3 regions of the Cupriavidus sp. H19C3 genome follow, and region 2 is predicted to be linked to each of the others. Evidence: predicted binding sites of a transcription regulator. Region 2 holds the regulator's gene; each other region holds the start of a gene.
The links. The regulator sigma-54, encoded in region 2, starts transcription at its own class of promoters, with help from an activator protein. The targets are predictions, from matches to a motif close to TGGCANGNAANCTGCTTT.
Positions count from the first base shown of each region.

Region 1: DFLDMN_RS23155 (MSMEG_0572/Sll0783 family nitrogen starvation response protein) is a predicted target of sigma-54. The motif match lies at 4,988-5,005, and genes of this name have one in related genera.
Region 3: DFLDMN_RS26415 (GTP cyclohydrolase II) is a predicted target of sigma-54. The motif match lies at 2,425-2,442, and genes of this name have one in related genera.

Region 1 is NZ_CP184986.1:817,014-822,774, reverse strand. It holds gene DFLDMN_RS23185 (MSMEG_0569 family flavin-dependent oxidoreductase) at 1-418, opposite strand, end outside; gene DFLDMN_RS23180 (MSMEG_0570 family nitrogen starvation response protein) at 502-789, opposite strand; gene DFLDMN_RS23175 (sll0787 family AIR synthase-like protein) at 780-1,799, opposite strand; gene DFLDMN_RS23170 (MSMEG_0567/Sll0786 family nitrogen starvation N-acetyltransferase) at 1,796-2,341, opposite strand; gene DFLDMN_RS23165 (MSMEG_0568 family radical SAM protein) at 2,338-3,459, opposite strand; gene DFLDMN_RS23160 (Nit6803 family nitrilase) at 3,410-4,426, opposite strand; gene DFLDMN_RS23155 (MSMEG_0572/Sll0783 family nitrogen starvation response protein) at 4,451-4,933, opposite strand; gene DFLDMN_RS23150 (PLP-dependent aminotransferase family protein) at 5,317-5,761, shown strand, end outside.
Region 2 is NZ_CP184985.1:2,336,198-2,341,958, reverse strand. It holds gene rapZ (RapZ family nucleotide-binding protein) at 1-455, opposite strand, end outside; gene DFLDMN_RS10835 (PsiF family protein) at 597-932, opposite strand; gene hprK (HPr kinase/phosphorylase) at 1,079-2,050, opposite strand; gene DFLDMN_RS10825 (PTS sugar transporter subunit IIA) at 2,124-2,579, opposite strand; gene hpf (HPF/RaiA family ribosome-associated protein) at 3,017-3,370, opposite strand; gene DFLDMN_RS10815 (RNA polymerase factor sigma-54) at 3,421-4,902, opposite strand; gene lptB (LPS export ABC transporter ATP-binding protein) at 5,025-5,761, opposite strand, start outside.
Region 3 is NZ_CP184986.1:1,528,981-1,534,741, forward strand. It holds gene DFLDMN_RS26410 (URC4/urg3 family protein) at 1-1,139, opposite strand, end outside; gene DFLDMN_RS26415 (GTP cyclohydrolase II) at 1,136-2,374, opposite strand; gene DFLDMN_RS26420 (acyltransferase family protein) at 2,700-3,791, opposite strand; gene DFLDMN_RS26425 (DUF1120 domain-containing protein) at 3,933-4,769, shown strand; gene DFLDMN_RS26430 (amino acid ABC transporter substrate-binding protein) at 4,960-5,761, shown strand, end outside.

The DNA of each region.
Region 1 (5,761 bases), on a different replicon from region 2:
AGCCGCCCGATGCCACCACCACCTGGTCGGCGGTAAGATCGCCGGCACTCGTGCTGACGTGGAAGCCGCCGCCGTCCTGCTGGCCGCGCGGTCTGACGCGCAGCACCTCGGTATGCTCGCGCACCGGGGCATCGACCATGCGCACAAAGCCGTCGAGATAGGCAATGATCTCGTCCTTCTTCATAAAGCCATGCGGATCGTTGCCGGCATACGGATGCCCCGGCAGCGCGCATTGCCAGTTCGGCGTGACCAGGCAGAACGCGTCCCAGCGCTGCTCGCGCCAGGTATGCGTGACCGTCTTCGCTTCGAGCACGAGATGGTCGATGCCCGCGCGCGACAGGTAGTAACTCATCGACAGTCCGGCCTGACCGCCGCCGACGATGATGACGCTGTAGTGTTCGATACTGTTGGCAGACATGGCCGTTCCTTTTTCTGTAATGCGGTGGAGTCGTCCGATGAGGTCGTCCGATGAGGTCGTCCGATGAGGTCGTCGGGCGGCGTTCAGCGGCCAAAGCCGACAAAGCGCACGGTGGCGTCCGGTTGCGCGGTAAAGCGGGCCGCGGTGGTCTCGATCTGCGCAAGCTGGTCCAGCGCCGACGAGCAGGCATAGCCGTAGCGCTGACGCACCCGCTCGGACGCGGCGCCCAGCGCGGTGCGGGCGCGCGCGAGGAAGTCGTCGAGCGGGTAGACGGTATCGGCCGCAAAGTGCTGTTCGACGATGGTCGACGGCGAGTAACAGGTCGCTTCGGTATGATCCGGCCATACGATGCGGAAGTAGGTCACTGGCATGGGGTACTCTCAGGCGTGGATGATGCGGTGGCTGATGGAGCGGGTGGCACGATGAACGGCTCGCGCGCGAAGTCCCACAGCAAGGCCTGCGCAGTCTCGTCGCGCACCGTCACGCGGCGCGTGTCGTCGATCGTGCCGATGTCCTCGCAGGCCAGGCCGCGCGCGCGAAAACGCGCCGCGACAGCCTCCACCTGGGCGCCGGGCACCGCCAGCACAAAGCCGAAACTGGGAAACGCCGACAGCCAGCGCGCCAGCGGCACGCCCGGCGGCAGCGGAATGCGCGCGAGATCGATGGTGGCGCCCGCGCGCGAGCATTCGAGCAACATCAGCGCGGTACCCAGCGTGCCGGCCATGCTGATGTCCTTGGCCGCCGCGCACAGGCCTTCCTCGGCCAATGCCGGCAACAGTTCCAGATCGCCGCGCAGGCGCGCCGCCGGCGCCGTGGTCGAGGCATTCCAGTACGCATACGGTTCGGCAAACGCGCCGCGCAGGTCGACCGCCATCAGCAGATGATCGCCGGGCCGGGCGGCAAAGCTCGACAGCAGCCGGCGCGCGCGCCCGAGAATCGCCACGGCAAGCTGGCCGTCGCCGCTGCGCGCATTGGTATGGCCGCCCACGATCGGCACGCCATAGGCGGCCGAGGCCGCCGCCATGCCGGCCAGAACCTCGCCGGCACCGGCCACGCCTTCGCTCCAGATCGCGTCGACCACGGCGAGCGGCCGTCCGCCCATGGCATAGACATCGCTCGCATTGACCATCACCGCGCTGTAGCCCGCGAACCATGGCATGGTGCGGATGAAATCGCCGACCATGCCTTCGATCGCGAACAACAGGTAGCCATCGCCATCGGCAATGGCCGCGCAGTCGTCGCCAACCGCGACGGCCTGGCCAAGATCGGCCAGCCCGCCCGGCAGCGCACCGCTCAGCGACGCCAGCAGGCCCGCGATGTCGGTCTTGTGCGCAAAGCCACGGCTGGCGCGCAAGTCGGCCACGATCCGTGCGACGCTCATGCGCGGCTCCCGCCCGGCGCGGTAAAGCCGACATGCGGTGTGGTGCACGGCGGATAGTGGTGCAGGTCGGCTTCCATGCGGTGATGGGGCCGGCCCAGCAGCGTCTCTTCGCCGAGCGAGCGCCAGTGCAGGCGCCGGAACAGCGGCTCGTTCTGGCTCTGCACATGGGCCAGGAAGCGGCGGCAGCCGAGCGCGTGGGCGCTGCTGACGGCGAGCCGGATCAGCGTGGCGCCGATCTTGCCGTGATTGCGCCAGGCCGCGGCCACCGCCAGGCGCGAGCCATACCAGACGCCCGGCTCGCTTTCATGAATGCGCACGGTACCGACCACCTCGTCGTTGGCGCCCGCCTCGCTTCTAACCGCCACCAGCAGTTGCGCGATATCGTCGATCTCGTCGCGGTCGTCGCCGTCGAAGAGACCCTGCTCCGTGCAGAACACGGCGCGGCGCAACTGCATGGCGGCACTGACCTCCCATGGCGCGGTGGCCCAGCGGATGCGATAGACGGTGGAGAGCGGGACCTCCACGCACAGATCATCGGTCATGCTGCCATCTCCTCGTAGGACGAAAGCGACGAACACGCGCCGCACTTGCCGCAGCCGGCCTTGATATCGGCCGCACGCATGCCACCCGCGCGCACCATGGCGCCGAGCGGCTGCAGGATCGACTGCATGAACGCGGGTGTGGGCGCCGGATGATCTTCCAGCGGCGTGCCGCTGATCGGCACGAACGGCACCACGAACGGATAGACGCCGAGCGCGATCAGCTCGCGCGAGATGTCCAGGATGGCCTCGGCACTGTCGCCCAGGCCGGCGAGGATATAGGTGCTGACCTGACCGCGGCCGAACACCGCCACGGCGGCGCGAAATGCCTCCATATAGCGGCTCACGGGCACGCTGGCCTTGCCCGGCATCACGCGCGCGCGCACCTGCGGGGTCACCACTTCGAGGTGCATGCCGAGCGTATCGATGCCGGCGGCCTTCATGCGCGCAAACCACGCGTCGTCGTCGGGGGGCTCGCATTGCGCCTGGATCGGCAGGTCCACTGCCGCCTTGATCGCAAATGCGCTCTCGCACAGGATGGCGGCACCGCGGTCCGGCGTGGGCGGGGTGCCGGTGGTCAGCACCATGTGTTTGACGCCATCGAGCAGTACCGCCGCACGCGCCACCTCGGCCAGCTGTTGCGGCGTCTTGCGTGCCACGGTGCGGCCGGCCGCGAGCGACTGGCCGATCGCGCAGAACTTGCACGTCTTGCGCCGGCTCTCGAAGCGGATGCAGGTCTGCAGCACCGTGGTGGCCAGCACATCGGCGCCGTGCAGCGTGGCGATATGCGAGTACGGCACGCCGTCGAGCGTCTGCAGCCGGGCAAAGCGTGGCGCGCGCGGAAAGCTGATACTGGCGATCGGGATGGTGCCGCGCAGCAGCGCCGACTGGCCCTCGGCATCGGGCGCGCTGGCCACGAATGGCGAGTTCCACGCGGTACTGGTATGCACGGGCACCATGATGGTCACGCCATCGATGGTCACCGCCTTGTGATCGGACGGCCCCGCGCCGCCACGCCGGCTGGCGGCACCGGCCTGCGGGTCCACCAGGCGCAATCCTGACGACTGCAGCTCAGTCATCAACTGCCGGCTCGAGGCAGGCATCGTCTCGCTGGACTTCATCGTGGTGACTCCCGTGGAAGTTGTCGAATGCCGCCGCCATCGGCATGGCGGTGGCGGCAGGCCGGTCGTTGATGGCCAGGCTCAGCAGCTCGGGCCGCGCGTAGTGCCCGACCGAGTCCATCATGCGTTTGCGTTTGGTGATCAGCGAGAGATCGAGGTCCGCCACCACCATGCCCTCGCCTTCCGTGAGCGGCGCGGCCAGGTGCTGCCCCTCGGGCGACACGATGGCGGTGTTGCAGCCCCCGCGCAGTGCTTTCTGCAAGCCCGGGTCGGTGGTCACCGAGGCGATCTGCGCATCGGTCAGCCAGCCCGTGGCATTGACCACGAAGCAACCCGACTCCAGCGCATGATGGCGGATCGTGACTTCGATCTGGTCGGCAAAGATCGGACCTACCAGCGAGCCCGGAAACTGGCTGCAGTGGATCTCCTCGTGCTGCGTCATCAGCGCATAGCGCGCCAGCGGGTTGTAGTGCTCCCAGCAGGCCAGCGCGCCCACGCGACCGACCGCGGTACGCGCCACCTTGAGGCCGGCGGCATCGCCCTGTCCCCAGATCATGCGTTCGTGGAAAGTCGGGGTGAGTTTGCGGCGCTTCAGCACCAGGCGGCCGTCCGCGTCGAACATGAGCTGCGTGTTGTAGAGGCTGCCGTGATCGCGCTCGTTGACGCCGAGCACGATCACCATGCCATGGCGGCGCGCGCGCTCGGCCATGGCATCGGTCACCGGCCCGGGTACCACCACGGCCTGCTCGTACAGCCGCATGTGCTCTGCGCCGGACTGCACCGGCGGGCGCACGAACGAAAAGTAGGGGTAGTACGGCACGAACGTCTCCGGAAAGACGATCAGCTCCACCCCCTCCAGCGCCGCGCGGTCGATCGCCTCGCAGACCTTGCCGACGGTGTTCTCGCCGCGTTCGAGGTCCGGCGCGATCTGTACCGCGGCCGCGCGCACAATGCGTTGACGTGACATGATGGTCCTCGTGACGCCGCGCGCTCAGACCGTCCAGGTATCGACGATCACCGCGCCGGCCTTGTGGTGCAGCAGCTTGAGGTCGAGCACGTCGAGCGGATTGATCGGACGGATGCCTTCGATCAGCGACGGTTCGCCATGGCCATAGAGCGCCTGCAGCGCAAAGCGGCACGCGTAAACCTTGCCGCCTTCGGCCATGAACTTCATGAGCTGGTTGTTGAAGTTCATATGGCCGGGAAAGGCCTCGTCGCCGAGCGTCGGAAAGCCGCGCTGCACGCCGAGCGTCACGCCCGGGCCGTACAGCAGGATCGAGGTCTCGAAGCCCTTGCGCTGCAGGCGCGTGGCCTGGAGCATGTTGACGAAGCCGATCGAACCTTCGAACGCGACGGTGTGGAACGTCACGAGTGCCTTCTGGCCCGGTTCGGCCTTCACGTCCTCGAAGACCTTCTCTTCGTAGTCGACAAAGAAATCGCCTTTGCGATGAAGCGGGGCGCTGACTGCGGGCATGGTGCTCTCCTCTGGAAAGTGGATCGGATCGATGATCGGCCCTGGTTGCGCCAGGACGCCGATGCCATGCCATTTCGCAACGCCCGTGCCATCGCCGGCCCGCGCGCATGCGATCAAGACCCGATCGATGGCGGCAGCCGTCATTGATTGCATCGGTGATTTTTCACGTCGCGGAATCGTGCCGACACGATCCATACAAGCGGTGCCGGGCGGCCCTGCACCACGGTGGAAGCCGTGCGCGACAGCGGGGCATGCGTGCGCGCCGCAACGGTCCTTCACGCACCATCATCGAGCCGATCAAGATACGATCAAGGCGCGCCCGGATGGCGATCCTGCGGGCACGAAACCTGCTGCGGAGCTGGCATCCGAATGAGGAGTCCATCGTGTCGAGTCTTGCCAGCCACTGGCTCAAGCGCCTTGCCGAAAGCGACCGGCCTGCCTACCTGACCATCCCCGACATGATCGAGGAGGACCTCGCCAGCGGCCGTCTGCGCGCACGCGACCGCCTGCCCGCGCTACGCGACCTGGCCGAGGCGCTGCGGCTGAACTACACCACGGTCGCGCGGGCCTATGCCGAAGCGCGCAAGCGTGGGCTGATCGATGCCAAGGCCGGGGCCGGTACCTTCGTGCGCGGACGCCCGCCATCGTTGCCGCTGCAGGCCGGCACCGGCGCGGAGATGAGCATGAACATGCCACCCGAGCCCGCCGCGATGACGGTGCGCCTGCGCGAATCCGCGGCGCGCCTGCTCGGCAACGCCGATCCGTATACGCTGCTGCGCTACCAGGACTTCGGCGGCACGCCGGCCGACCGCGCCGTGGCCACGGCCT
Region 2 (5,761 bases):
TCGATGCGATGCGCCGATTCCGCCAGCGGACTCAGCAGCTCGCGCTCCATCTCGATCGCCTCGATCAGCGAACGGTCGTCATACGCGGGCTCCGCGCCGGGCTGCGCCTCCAGCAGTGGCGTCGCCTCGGTGCGCACCGACAGCGGATGGCGGCGGCGCGTCTCGGAATAGCGCTGGACCAGCGCGTCGGTATTGGCGGTGAGGAACAGCACCTGGACCTGATGATCGGCGGCCAGGCTGCGCACGGTGTCGGGGAGCCGCGCCAGCGACTCGCGGCTGCGGATATCAGTGGCCACGCCGAGGTGCGTATAGCCCTGGGCGGAGAGATAGGCGGCCAGGTCGGGAATGAACTGCGCGGGGAGGTTGTCGACGCAGTAGTAACCCGCGTCTTCGAGCACGTTCAGGGCGACGGACTTGCCGGAGCCGGAAATTCCGGTGATGAGAATGATACGCATGGCACCCGACAGCATAGCACCGGGTGATGGCGGCGTCATGACACGTTGCGGGCGGCGCCCGCCCCGACCTCGGGCGGGCGTGCCCGCGCGCCGCCACGATGACAGCAGGCGGGCGGGCTCGGGTTGCCGCCAGCCCCGGCCTCAGGCCGGCTTGGACAGGCAGTCGCTCATGAACTTCTTGTAGTCGTCGCCTTTCTTGCCCTTGCCCTGCTTGCTGCAGGCCGCCATCTTTTCCTGCTGCGTCTTCGGCTCGGCGGCCGCGGCAGGCTTGCCGGAGAGGCACTCGCTCATGAACTTCTTGCGCTCGTCGCCCTTCTTGCCGGCAGCCTGCGTGTTGCAGGCCTTCATCTTGTCCTGCTGGCTGTTGGCGGGCTTGTCGCTCGCCTTCTCGGCACCGGGGGCCGAGGCGCCCTGGGCAAATGCGCCTGTGGCGATCAACGGGGTAACCAGCACGCACATCGCGATCAGTTTTTTCATGCTTCTCTCTCCTGGCTGTGGAACCACACGAAACACGGGCCTTGGCGCCCATTACCGCCGAGAACGGCACGCGGCGGCAATGCGTTGACGCGGACGGGGACTGCCCTTGTAAGCAATTGAAAACGGTCGCGGGGCGTCGGCGGGGTTCAGAGCAGGCGCCCCTGGCCGCGCGAGACTACGTCCGCCTGCATGGCGGCGCGCTGGCGATCCATGAAATCGCGCAACGTATCGATGCCGCGCAGGCGCAGGATGGTGTTGCGCACGGCGGCTTCCACCAGCACGGCGAGGTTGCGGCCGGCCGCCACCTGGATCTTGACCATGTGGATGGGCAGGCCGAGCACGTCGAGGTATTGCGAATCGAGCGGCAGCCGCTCGAATTCGCCATCGTTGCGGCGCACCAGCTGTACCACGAGCTTGAGTTTCATCTTCCGGCGCACCGCTGTTTCACCGAAGATGGTCTTGATATCGAGCAGGCCGAGGCCCCGCACTTCCAGCAGGTTTTGCAGCAGCGGCGGGCAGCGGCCCTCGATAAAGTCAGGACCCAGCCGTACGAAGTCCACCGCATCGTCGGCCACCAGGCCATGGCCGCGTGAAATCAGTTCGAGGCCGAGCTCGCTCTTGCCCAGGCCGGACTCGCCCATGATCAGCACGCCCATGCCGAGGATGTCGAGAAACACACCGTGCATGGTCACGCGCGGCGCCGAGATGCGCGACAGATACAGGCGCAGGTGGTCGATGACCGCCGCCGACGACACCGGCGTGGTGAACAACGGCGTGGACGAGCGCGTGCAGCGCAACTCGAGGTCGGGCGGAGGCTCCATGCCATCGGCCACCACCAGGAACGGCGGCTCCAACAGGATCAGTTCGCCCATCTGGCGTTTGCGCGGCTCGTCGTCGAGGCGCTGGTAATACATGATCTCGGGCTTGCCGAGCACCTGGATCCGGTTCGGGTGGATCAGGTTCAAATGGCCCACGAGGTCCGCCGCGGAAGTGGCTTCGCGCGCGAATTCGACGTCGAACGCGCGGTCGGCGCCTTCCAGGCCGGCGACCCACGAGAGTTTGATGTCGGCTGCGTTATCGTCGAAGATCGACTGCGAGGTGACGCCGGTGAGTTCCATGCGCTTGCGATGTGGGGGACTGGTCAGACTTGCCGGTGGCCGGGGCCTTGCCGGCGGCTTGCGGGTGCTTGGGTTACGGGTGCCACTCCGTCAGCAGATGATGCACGGCCTCGGGTGTCGGCAACGTGGCGAGGCCCTCGCGCATTTCGCGGTCCGACAGCAGTTGCGCGATTTCCGACAGGATTTCCAGATGCTGCTGCGTCGCCTGCTCGGGCACCAGCAGAAAAATCAGCAGCGAGACGGGCTTGCCGTCGGGCGATTCAAACGGGATCGGCTCGGCCAGTCGCATAAAGCCCGCCAGCGGCTGCTTGAGACCCTTGATGCGGCCATGCGGAATGGCCACGCCGGCGCCGAGACCGGTGGAACCGAGCGACTCGCGCGCAAACAGGTTGTCGGTGACGGTTGCCCGCGCCACCCCATGATTGTTCTCGAACAGCAGCCCGGCTTGCTCGAACACGCGCTTCTTGCTGGTGACGCTGACGTCGAGGGATATGTTGCCGGGTGGCAGCAATTTGGCCAAACGATTCATGGGCGATGCGCGGATAGATGCAAAGAATGCCAGGACGGTGGGGCGGGGCCGGAACGCTGGGCCGCTGCCCGCAGGCGTGTGACAGATCGGTTGTACTGGTTCTACGAAATCCAGGGGACACCCGCATTGGAGCGTCCGGCCATTATAGAGCAGCGCCGCCTGGCGCTTGTGCACCGCAATGAGACGCGGCGCGGCGCGCCCCGATCCTGATGGCCCCATCATGAGCCGTCAGCGGTGCGCATGTCTCCTACGCGTGATGTATGGCGCAGCATACACCGTGACGACCGTGTTGCGAAAGTCCGTGGTCGCCCTGCCACGCCCGGCCCGGCTTGCCCGCTTCCGCAGCGCGCGGCCATCAAAAAAGCCGCGCTTCCGGCGCGGCTTTATCCACTTCTTTTCAACCCCGGGCGACCGGTTGCCGGTCGCCTTCAATGGCTTTATTGCTGCTGCATCTGCGATGCCGCCATCTGGTACTTGAGGGCTTCGCGGTCGTGACCTTGCACGCGGTCCTTGTAACGGATCACCTGGCGGTCGAGCTTGTCGACCAGACAGTCGATCGCCGCGTAGAGGTCTTCATGATGCGCTTCGACAAAGATGTCCTTGCCCTTCAGATGCAGATTGATTTCCGCATACTGCCGGCGTTCCTTTTCCTTATGGTTGTCCACCGATAGCAGCACGCTTACGCCAATGACCTGATCGAAATGCCTGACGATACGCTCCAGTTTCGTTTCCACGTACTCACGCAGAGGCGGCGTGATGTCCAGGTGGTGTCCACTGATCTTGAAGTTCATAGCGCTTCTCCTTCTGAAAGAGCTGCACCAAGGCAGGTGACGCAGCTCGGCTACAAAGACTTGCGGAGATTCACTGCTGGGATCTTGAGGGCTTCCCGGTATTTGGCGACGGTACGACGCGCGACAACGAAGCCCTGCTCGCCCAACAGTTCGGCGATGCGGCTGTCGGAAAGGGGATTCTTGGGGTCTTCGGCTCCTATCAGTTGCTTGATCAGCGCGCGGATTGCCGTGGATGAGGCGGCGCCACCGGTTTCGGTGGACACATGGCTTCCAAAGAAGTACTTCAGTTCGAAGGTCCCCATTGGCGTGGCCATATATTTGTTGGTGGTCACACGGGAAATGGTGGACTCATGTAAACCGAGTGTATCGGCTATCTCCCTCAAAACCAAGGGGCGCATCGCGATTTCCCCGTGGGTGAAGAAGTTCTTCTGCCGCTCCACGATGGCCTGCGCCACGCGCAGGATCGTGTCGAAGCGCTGCTGGATGTTCTTGATGAGCCACCGCGCTTCCTGCAGCTTTTGCTGCAGGCCGGCGGTGCCCGATTCGCCCTTGGCGCCGCGCAGGATCTGCGCGTACATATCGTTGATGCGTAACCGGGGCATCACATCGGGATTGAGCTGCGCGATCCAGCCGGTACCGCTCTTACGCACGAAGACGTCCGGCACCACGAAGTCGGCTTCGGGCCGGCTGTAGGCGTGGCCGGGGTAGGGTGCCAGCGAGCGGATCAGTTCGTGCGCCGCCTTCAGGGCTGCCTCGTCGACCTGCAGCGCCTTCTTCAGGCGCGTGTAGTCGCGTACGGCCAGCAGCTCCAGATGGTGGTTGACGATGGTCAGCGCCAGCTCGCGTTGCGGATGCTGGAGCCGGCGCAATTGCAGCGTGAGGCATTCGGCGGCATTGCGCGCGCCCACGCCGGGCGGGTCGAAGCTCTGCAGCAGCGTGAGCATCGCCTGGACTTCCTCGATTTCGAATTCGAGCTCTTCCGGCAGTTCCGTGCAGATTTCCTCGAGCGAGGCGCTCAGGTAGCCGTCGTCGTCGAGCGATTCGATCAGAAAGACCGCCAGGCCCTTGTCGCGCACCGAGATCTTGAGCGGCGTCAGCTGCTCCATCAGGTACTCACGCAGCGTCGGCTCGGCGTCGCGCAGCTGCATCGGCGTCTTTTCGTCTTCGTCGCCCTGCGGACGGCGCGCAAAGTCGTCGAGACTCCAGTCGTTGCCGTAATCCTCGCCGCCGCTATCGCCAAAACCCTCGTCGTCGCCGGACGCGGCGCCTTCGGCGCGATCCTCGCCGCTGCCTTGCGGCTCGGCGGGCGTCGGGGCCGGCGCGCTCTGCACATTGACGGAGCCATCGGCGGCCACGCGCAGCGGGCTCTCGATCCAGTCGTTTTCGCGTTCGAGCAGCGGATTTTCGGTCAGGGCCTGTTCGACTTCCTGTTGCAGTTCCAGCGTGGAAAGCTGCAGCAGCCGGATCGACTGCTGCAGTTGGGGAGTCAAGGCAAGGTGCTGAGAGAGACGAAGCTGAAGCGACGGTTTCATGCGACCTATTCTATGCGCATCTCTCCGTCGATGGAACGGAAATTGCTATCGCCTATCGCTTCAGTTTGGTGATCGTGTTCGGCCGCGGCAGCCGGGTCGCCCGCATTGCCGCGGCAGCGACGTCACATGCGGAAATTCTCGCCCAGGTAGACGCGCCGCACGGACTCGTTGGCGATGATGTCCTCGGGCTGCCCGGCCGCCAGCACGGTGCCCTCGCTGATGATGTAGGCGTGATCGCAGATGCCGAGCGTCTCGCGCACGTTATGGTCGGTAATCAGCACGCCGATGTTGCGGGCCTTGAGGAAGCTGACGATGCGCTGGATTTCACCGACCGCGATCGGGTCCACGCCGGCAAATGGCTCGTCGAGCAGGATGAAGCGCGGCGACGACGCCAGCGCCCGGGCGATTTCCACCCGGCGCCGCTCGCCGCCGGACAGCGACAGGGCCGGATTGTTGCGCAGGTGGGCGATCTGCAGGTCGTCCAGCAGCGTCTCCAGGCGCTTGTTCATCTCGTCCTTCTTGAGCGGCTTGCCGTTCTCGGTCTGCAGCTCCAGCACCGCGCGGATATTTTCCTCGACGTTCAGCTTGCGGAACACCGAGGCTTCCTGCGGCAGGTAGGACAGGCCCATGCGCGCGCGCTCGTGGATCGGCAGGCCGCTGATATGGTCCCCGTCGAGCACGATATCGCCTTCGTCGAGCGCCACCAGGCCGACGATCATGTAGAACGACGTGGTCTTGCCGGCGCCGTTGGGGCCCAGCAGGCCCACCACCTCGCCGCTCTTGACGTCGAGCGACACGTCCTTGACCACGGTGCGCGACCCGTAGCGCTTCTTCAGGTGGCGCACGACCAGCGTGCTGC
Region 3 (5,761 bases), on a different replicon from region 2:
ACGAGGTCGAGCCCGGTCACGGTGAGCGCGCGCCATTCGACGATCACGGGCTCGTCGACGGTATGCACACCGGCGGCAAAGGCCGGGTCGCGCGGCTTCATCAGTTCAAAGTCGAACAGCAGTCCGCCGTTGCGATACTCCGGCAGGCCGGTCAGCGCATCGAGGCCGGTGACGGTCAGCCCGCCGTCCTCGAGCGGCTCGATCAGCGAATAGGTGAGCCATTGCGTGAGCTTGTGCAATGGCACCAGCCCATCGGGCGCGGCCTGGTGATACCAGCAGTCGCCCAGCGAGATACCCTCCAGCACGATCCGGCCCGGCCACACGGGACCGAGCGCGACCAGCAGCGTGCGCAGCACGAAGCTTGCTTCCACCCGGCCCTCGCGCGCATTGGCCGCGATGTAGTCGAACAGGTTGCCCAGCCGCGCCGGCTTGCCGAACACGGCCGGCGTGGCATCGACTACCTCGCCCAGGCGCCGCAACAACCCCGCGCGTCCTTCAAGCCCGACGATCGGATTGTGCTGCGCCACCTGGAACGCGTTGGCGATGGTCGACGCGTCGATCCGCATCAGCCTTTCGCCATCGGCGCGCAGCGGATCGCCGTGCTCGGCCGAGAAGCCGCCGCGCGCGAACAGGTCGAAGCTCGCCACGCCAAGTCCTTCCGAGCGCGTGAGATTGATGGCGCTGGCGGGGTCGCGATAGCGCCAGTCCGGCCCTGCGCCCGCATCGAGCAGCACGCTCGGGATGACGAGGTCGATACCGATGCGCGCGCGCTCGGCACAGTGATCGGCGCCCGAGAGTCCCGCGCGCTCGCACAGGATCTGCCAGCGGTCGACCTTCTCGCCGGGTGCGCCGGCCTCGAAATGACGCCAGCGGCTGTGGTACGGCACCTGCAGGTCGGGATAGCGGCGCCGAATCGTCGCCGCCACGTAGTCCGCGATGGCGTGGACGCGGTCCGGGTGCCAGGTGAACAGCGCGGAGTCGCCGGCCGCCACGTACCCCGTCACCGCGGCGCAATGCGTGCGTACCGCTTCGGCGGTCAGCAACGGACTGGCCGGATGATCGGGCGGCACCCAGCTGTGCCAGCCGCTGCCCGTGCCGTCATGTCTGGTGTCTGGTTCCCCTGCGGGATATTCGTTCATTCCTTCAACCCCCTGCCCTTCGCCAGGGCGAGTTCGTTGGCATCTGGCGGCGTGTAGTGCGTGAAGTACCCCGCCGCCACCTTCGCATCGATTTCCACGCGCGCATCGGCCGGGATCAGCGCCTCGGGGATCGCCACCTGCTCGACCACCTCGATACCCTGCGCGGTCAGCGCGCCATGCTTCATGTTGCTCATGGACGCCCAGCGATCGATGCGCCGGATGCCGAGCCAGTGGAATACGTCCGGCATCAGCTCCTGGAAGCGCATGTCCTGCACGCCCGCCACACATTCGGTCCGCTCGAAATAGGTCTCCGCGCGATCGCCACCCGCCTGGCGCTTGCGGGCGTTATAGACCAGGAACTTGGTCACCTCGCCCAGCGCGCGCCCTTCCTTCCGGTTATAGACCACGAGGCCGACGCCGCCTTGCTGCGCCATCTCGATACATACCTCTATGCCATGCGCGAGGTAGGGTCTGCACGTACAGATATCCGAACCGAAGACGTCCGAACCGTTGCACTCGTCGTGCACGCGGCAGGCCACGCGCGTGTCGTCCTGGCCAAGCCGGGCGATATCGCCGAAAAAATAGAGCGTCATGCCGCCGATGGGGGGCAGGAACACCTTGAGGTCGGGGCGCGTCACGAGTTCGGGGAACATGCCGCCGGTCTGCTCGAACAGGCTGCGGCGCAGCACGCTTTCCTTGATATGGAAGCGGTTGGCCAGGCCTGGCAGGTACCAGACCGGATCGACCGCGGCCTTGGTCACGCGCACATCGCCGTTTGGAAACAGGATGTCCCCATCGGGCTGGAGCCGCCCCGCCGCGATGGCGGCGGTCAGCTCGGGCATATTGATGTGCGCGCGCGTGACGGCGATGGTCGGCCGGATATCGACGCCCGCGGCAATGCGATCCTCGAACGCGGTCGAGACCAGATGGCCCCACGGATCGAGCGAGACGATCTTCTCCGGATCGCCCCATTGCGGATGCGGGCCGATGGCTTCGGCCGGGGCGGTATCGGTCAGGTCCGGACGATGGGCGCGCTGCAGGTTGCCCGAGGCAACCGCCAGCGCGCGGTAGATCGCGTACGACCCCGCGTGCGTGCCAATCACGTTGCGCCGCGCGGGATCGGTCAGGCTGGCGATGACGGGGCCCCGCTCCACGGCCGTCGGCGCTCCCCAGTGGATGGGTTCCGCCGGCTTGTCGCGGCGCGCGTGCGAGGTCAGGACGATGTGGTCGGACATGGCAGCCTCACTGGAATCCTGACCAAATGGTCAGGTTTACGATTCCATACTAGGCAACGTTCATGCCACCGACCAATCGGGGTTGTAACGGGTGTGCGCGCAGGGCAACGGAATATTCACGCACTGCACGGGTGCGCGATGCACCGCGATGAGGAGAAAAGGGCGCAGGGTGGGCGCAGGGTGGGCGGAGGATGGGGCGGGAGCGCGCCCGGTCGCGGTCGGGGCCGCGCCGGGGCGTCGACGACTTGCCACCGGTGACAGCGCCGGTGAGCGCCGGTGAGCGCCGGTGGGCGCCGGTCAGCGCCGACCCGGGCAGGAACAGGGCTCAGGTATTGCCCAGCGCACCTTGCTTACGGTCGCGCCGAAGCCAGAGGGCCTGGCCTAGCGTGTGCAGCGGATCGCGCCGCTCCACGTAGCGATGGAAGAGCGCGCCGGCCAGATTGGACGCGACCCAGGCGAACAGCATGCCGAGCGCGTTGCACAGCGGCTGGCCCGGCGCCAGGTGGTGGACCACGGCGTTGACCACCAGCAGCACCGGGAAATGCACCAGGAATACGGAATACGAGATACGGCCGAAGCAGGCCACCACGCGGCCGCGCGGCCAGCGTTCGAGCCAGTCTCCGCGCCGCGCGATGGCCAGCAGCAGCGCGGTGGCGAGGGCCACCGCGATGCGCAGGCGGAAGTCGATCACCAGCGCCGCGGTGCCGACCGCGCCCAGCGCGATCAGCGGCAGCGACGAGCGCTCCGGGTGCGAGGCCCAGTACGCCAGCGTGCCCATGCCATACGCGCCAAAGAAATACAACGCCCACACATCCCACATGGCATTGCGGTTGAACCAGAACAGCGACACTACCGCGAGTGCGGCCACCACCGGCATGCCCCACGCCCGGCCACGGCCGGACACCGTGCGCGCCAGCCAGAGCGACAGGATCAGCAGCGCAAACAGCTGCAGGTCGATGGCGACATACCAGACCCCGGCCGACAGCGCATCGACATCCAGGATGTTGTGCAGCAGCAGCAGATGCGCGAGGAACTGCCGCAGGTGCGGCGCGGCCGGAATCGCGTCGTCGACCAGCCAGGCACGCGCGATGGCGGCGCCCGCGATGCTGAGCAGAATGGCGGCGGCATAGGGCACCACCAGCTTCCGGTAGCGCCGCCACAGGACGACCACCGGATTCGCGACTTCGAGGTGGCCGTGCGGCGCCAGGCTGCGCGCGGCCAGGAACCCGCTGATCACGAGAAAGACCTGGACGGCGATACGGGCATAGTCGGCCAGCCAGTCGATCAGTCCTGGCGCCAGCACGTGCGCCGCGGCGGACATGGGGCCGTAGAAGGCCAGGTGGTGCAGCACGATCAGTTGCGAACTGACGGCCTTGAGGGCGTCGATGCACGCCATCCGCGACGGACGGGAGCTCATAGTTATAGTGACTTCAGGATAACGCGAAGCCGGCATTCTACATGGGCCGGTCCGGCCGCGCCGCGCAGGCCCGCGAGCGCGTAACCAGCGCGGGCCCCTGGCGCGGATCGCACCGCGGACTGCAAAATTCGGCAGCCGGCGATGTTGCTTGGCGGTGCGAATTATCACAATTGGCGGCTCTTCTTCCTATTGCGTTGGGTCGACATGACAACTGCTCGCTACACCCCTTCCCTGGACGCCGCGCACGCCGCGCATGCCCTGCATCCGCTGCATCCGCTGCATCCGGCGCTTCCCGTCCGCCTGCGCGGCTGGCGCCGCGGGCGCGCAGCCGCACGCAAGGCTGGCGCCACCCTGATCGGCGCCACCCTGATTGCGGTGTCTGGCCATGCCGTAGCCGCCGATACGGCCGACCTCGCGGTCACGGGGATGATCCGGCCATCGGCATGCAATATCCTGCTGTCCGGCAACGGTCAGGTCGACTACGGCGTCATCTCCGGCCCGCATCTCGCCAAGCAGACGAAGATCACCAGCCTGGGTATTCATAATGTCAACCTGCTGATCAGCTGCGACGTGGCCACCCGTGTCGGCTTCACCATCACCGACAACCGGGTCGGCACGGCGAGCCTGCCGTCATCGGGCGTGTACGGCTTTGGTCTGGGGCTCGTCGGCGGCAAGAAGTTGGGGGCTTATCTCGTTACCATGCTCAACCCGGTCACCAGCGACCAGGGCACGGTGCATATCGTCAGTTCATCGGACAAGGGCAAGACATGGGACGCGCCGCCGCTACGGGCATTGCGTCCCGATGGCGGCGTACTGCAAAGCTGGGCCACAAGCAGCGGACAGGCGCCGGCAGCCTACCGCAGCGTCACACAGCCGCTCAAGGTCGAGGCGTTCGTGCTGCCGGCAGCGGATCTGCCGCCCTTGGATGCGCCGGTCCACCTCGATGGCTCGGCGACGTTCTCGCTGGTCTACCTGTAGCGAGGCCCCGACAGAGACCGGCAGGGCAGCGTTGGCGTGGATCGCGTTCAGATCGCGGCGCACGCGTGCATTGGCATGCTTGCGTTGGCGTGCTTGCGTTGGCGTGCTTGCATTTGCATATCACCAGAATGTCGTTCGGCTGGGCGGCACCGGGGTTTACCCTTGCTTTTTTCGCAAGGTTCCCGCATTCATGTCTTCGCCCGCCCTCTCCCACCTCCTGAAACGCGTACTGGCCACCGCTGCGGTTGCCATCTCCGCGCTGGTCCCGCTTGCCGCTCACGCGGACAGCCCCGTGCTCGACAAGATCCGCAGTACCGGCGTGATCACGCTCGGTTACCGCGAATCCGCCCTGCCGTTCTCGTTTGCCGACGACAAGGGTCAGCCTGCCGGCTACGCCGTGGACCTGTGCCTGCGCGCGGCGGAGGCGGCACGGCACAAGCTCGGCCTGAAGACCATCAAGGTGCGCTGGCTGCCGCTCACGCCGCAGAACCGCGTGCCCGCCGTGGTCAACGGCCTGGTGGACCTCGACTGCGCGCCCAACACCAATACGCTCGAGCGCCAGAAGCAGGTGGCGTTCAGCGTGTCGCATTACGTTTCCACGGTCCGCATGCTGGTGCGTGCGGACTCGGGTATCCATTCGTTGGAAGACCTGCGCGGCAAGACCGTGGTCACCAGCGCCGGCTCGACCGGCGACCGCCATGTACGCCGGCTCAAGGGCCAGTACGGCTACCGGGACATCTACGCCAAGGATCATGGCGAATCGTTCCTGATGCTGGAGTCCGGCCGGGCGCAGGCGTTCGTGATGGACGACGTGCTGCTGGCCGGGCTGCGCGCCAAGTCCAGGGACCCGTCGCAGTTTGTGATCGTCGGCCCCGCGCTGTCGGTGGAGCAGAACGCGCTGATGCTGTCGAAGGCCGATCCGGAGTGGAAGCAGGTGGTGGACCAGACGCTAGCCGCGACCTTTGCCGGGCCGGACGCCGCCGCGCTGCAGA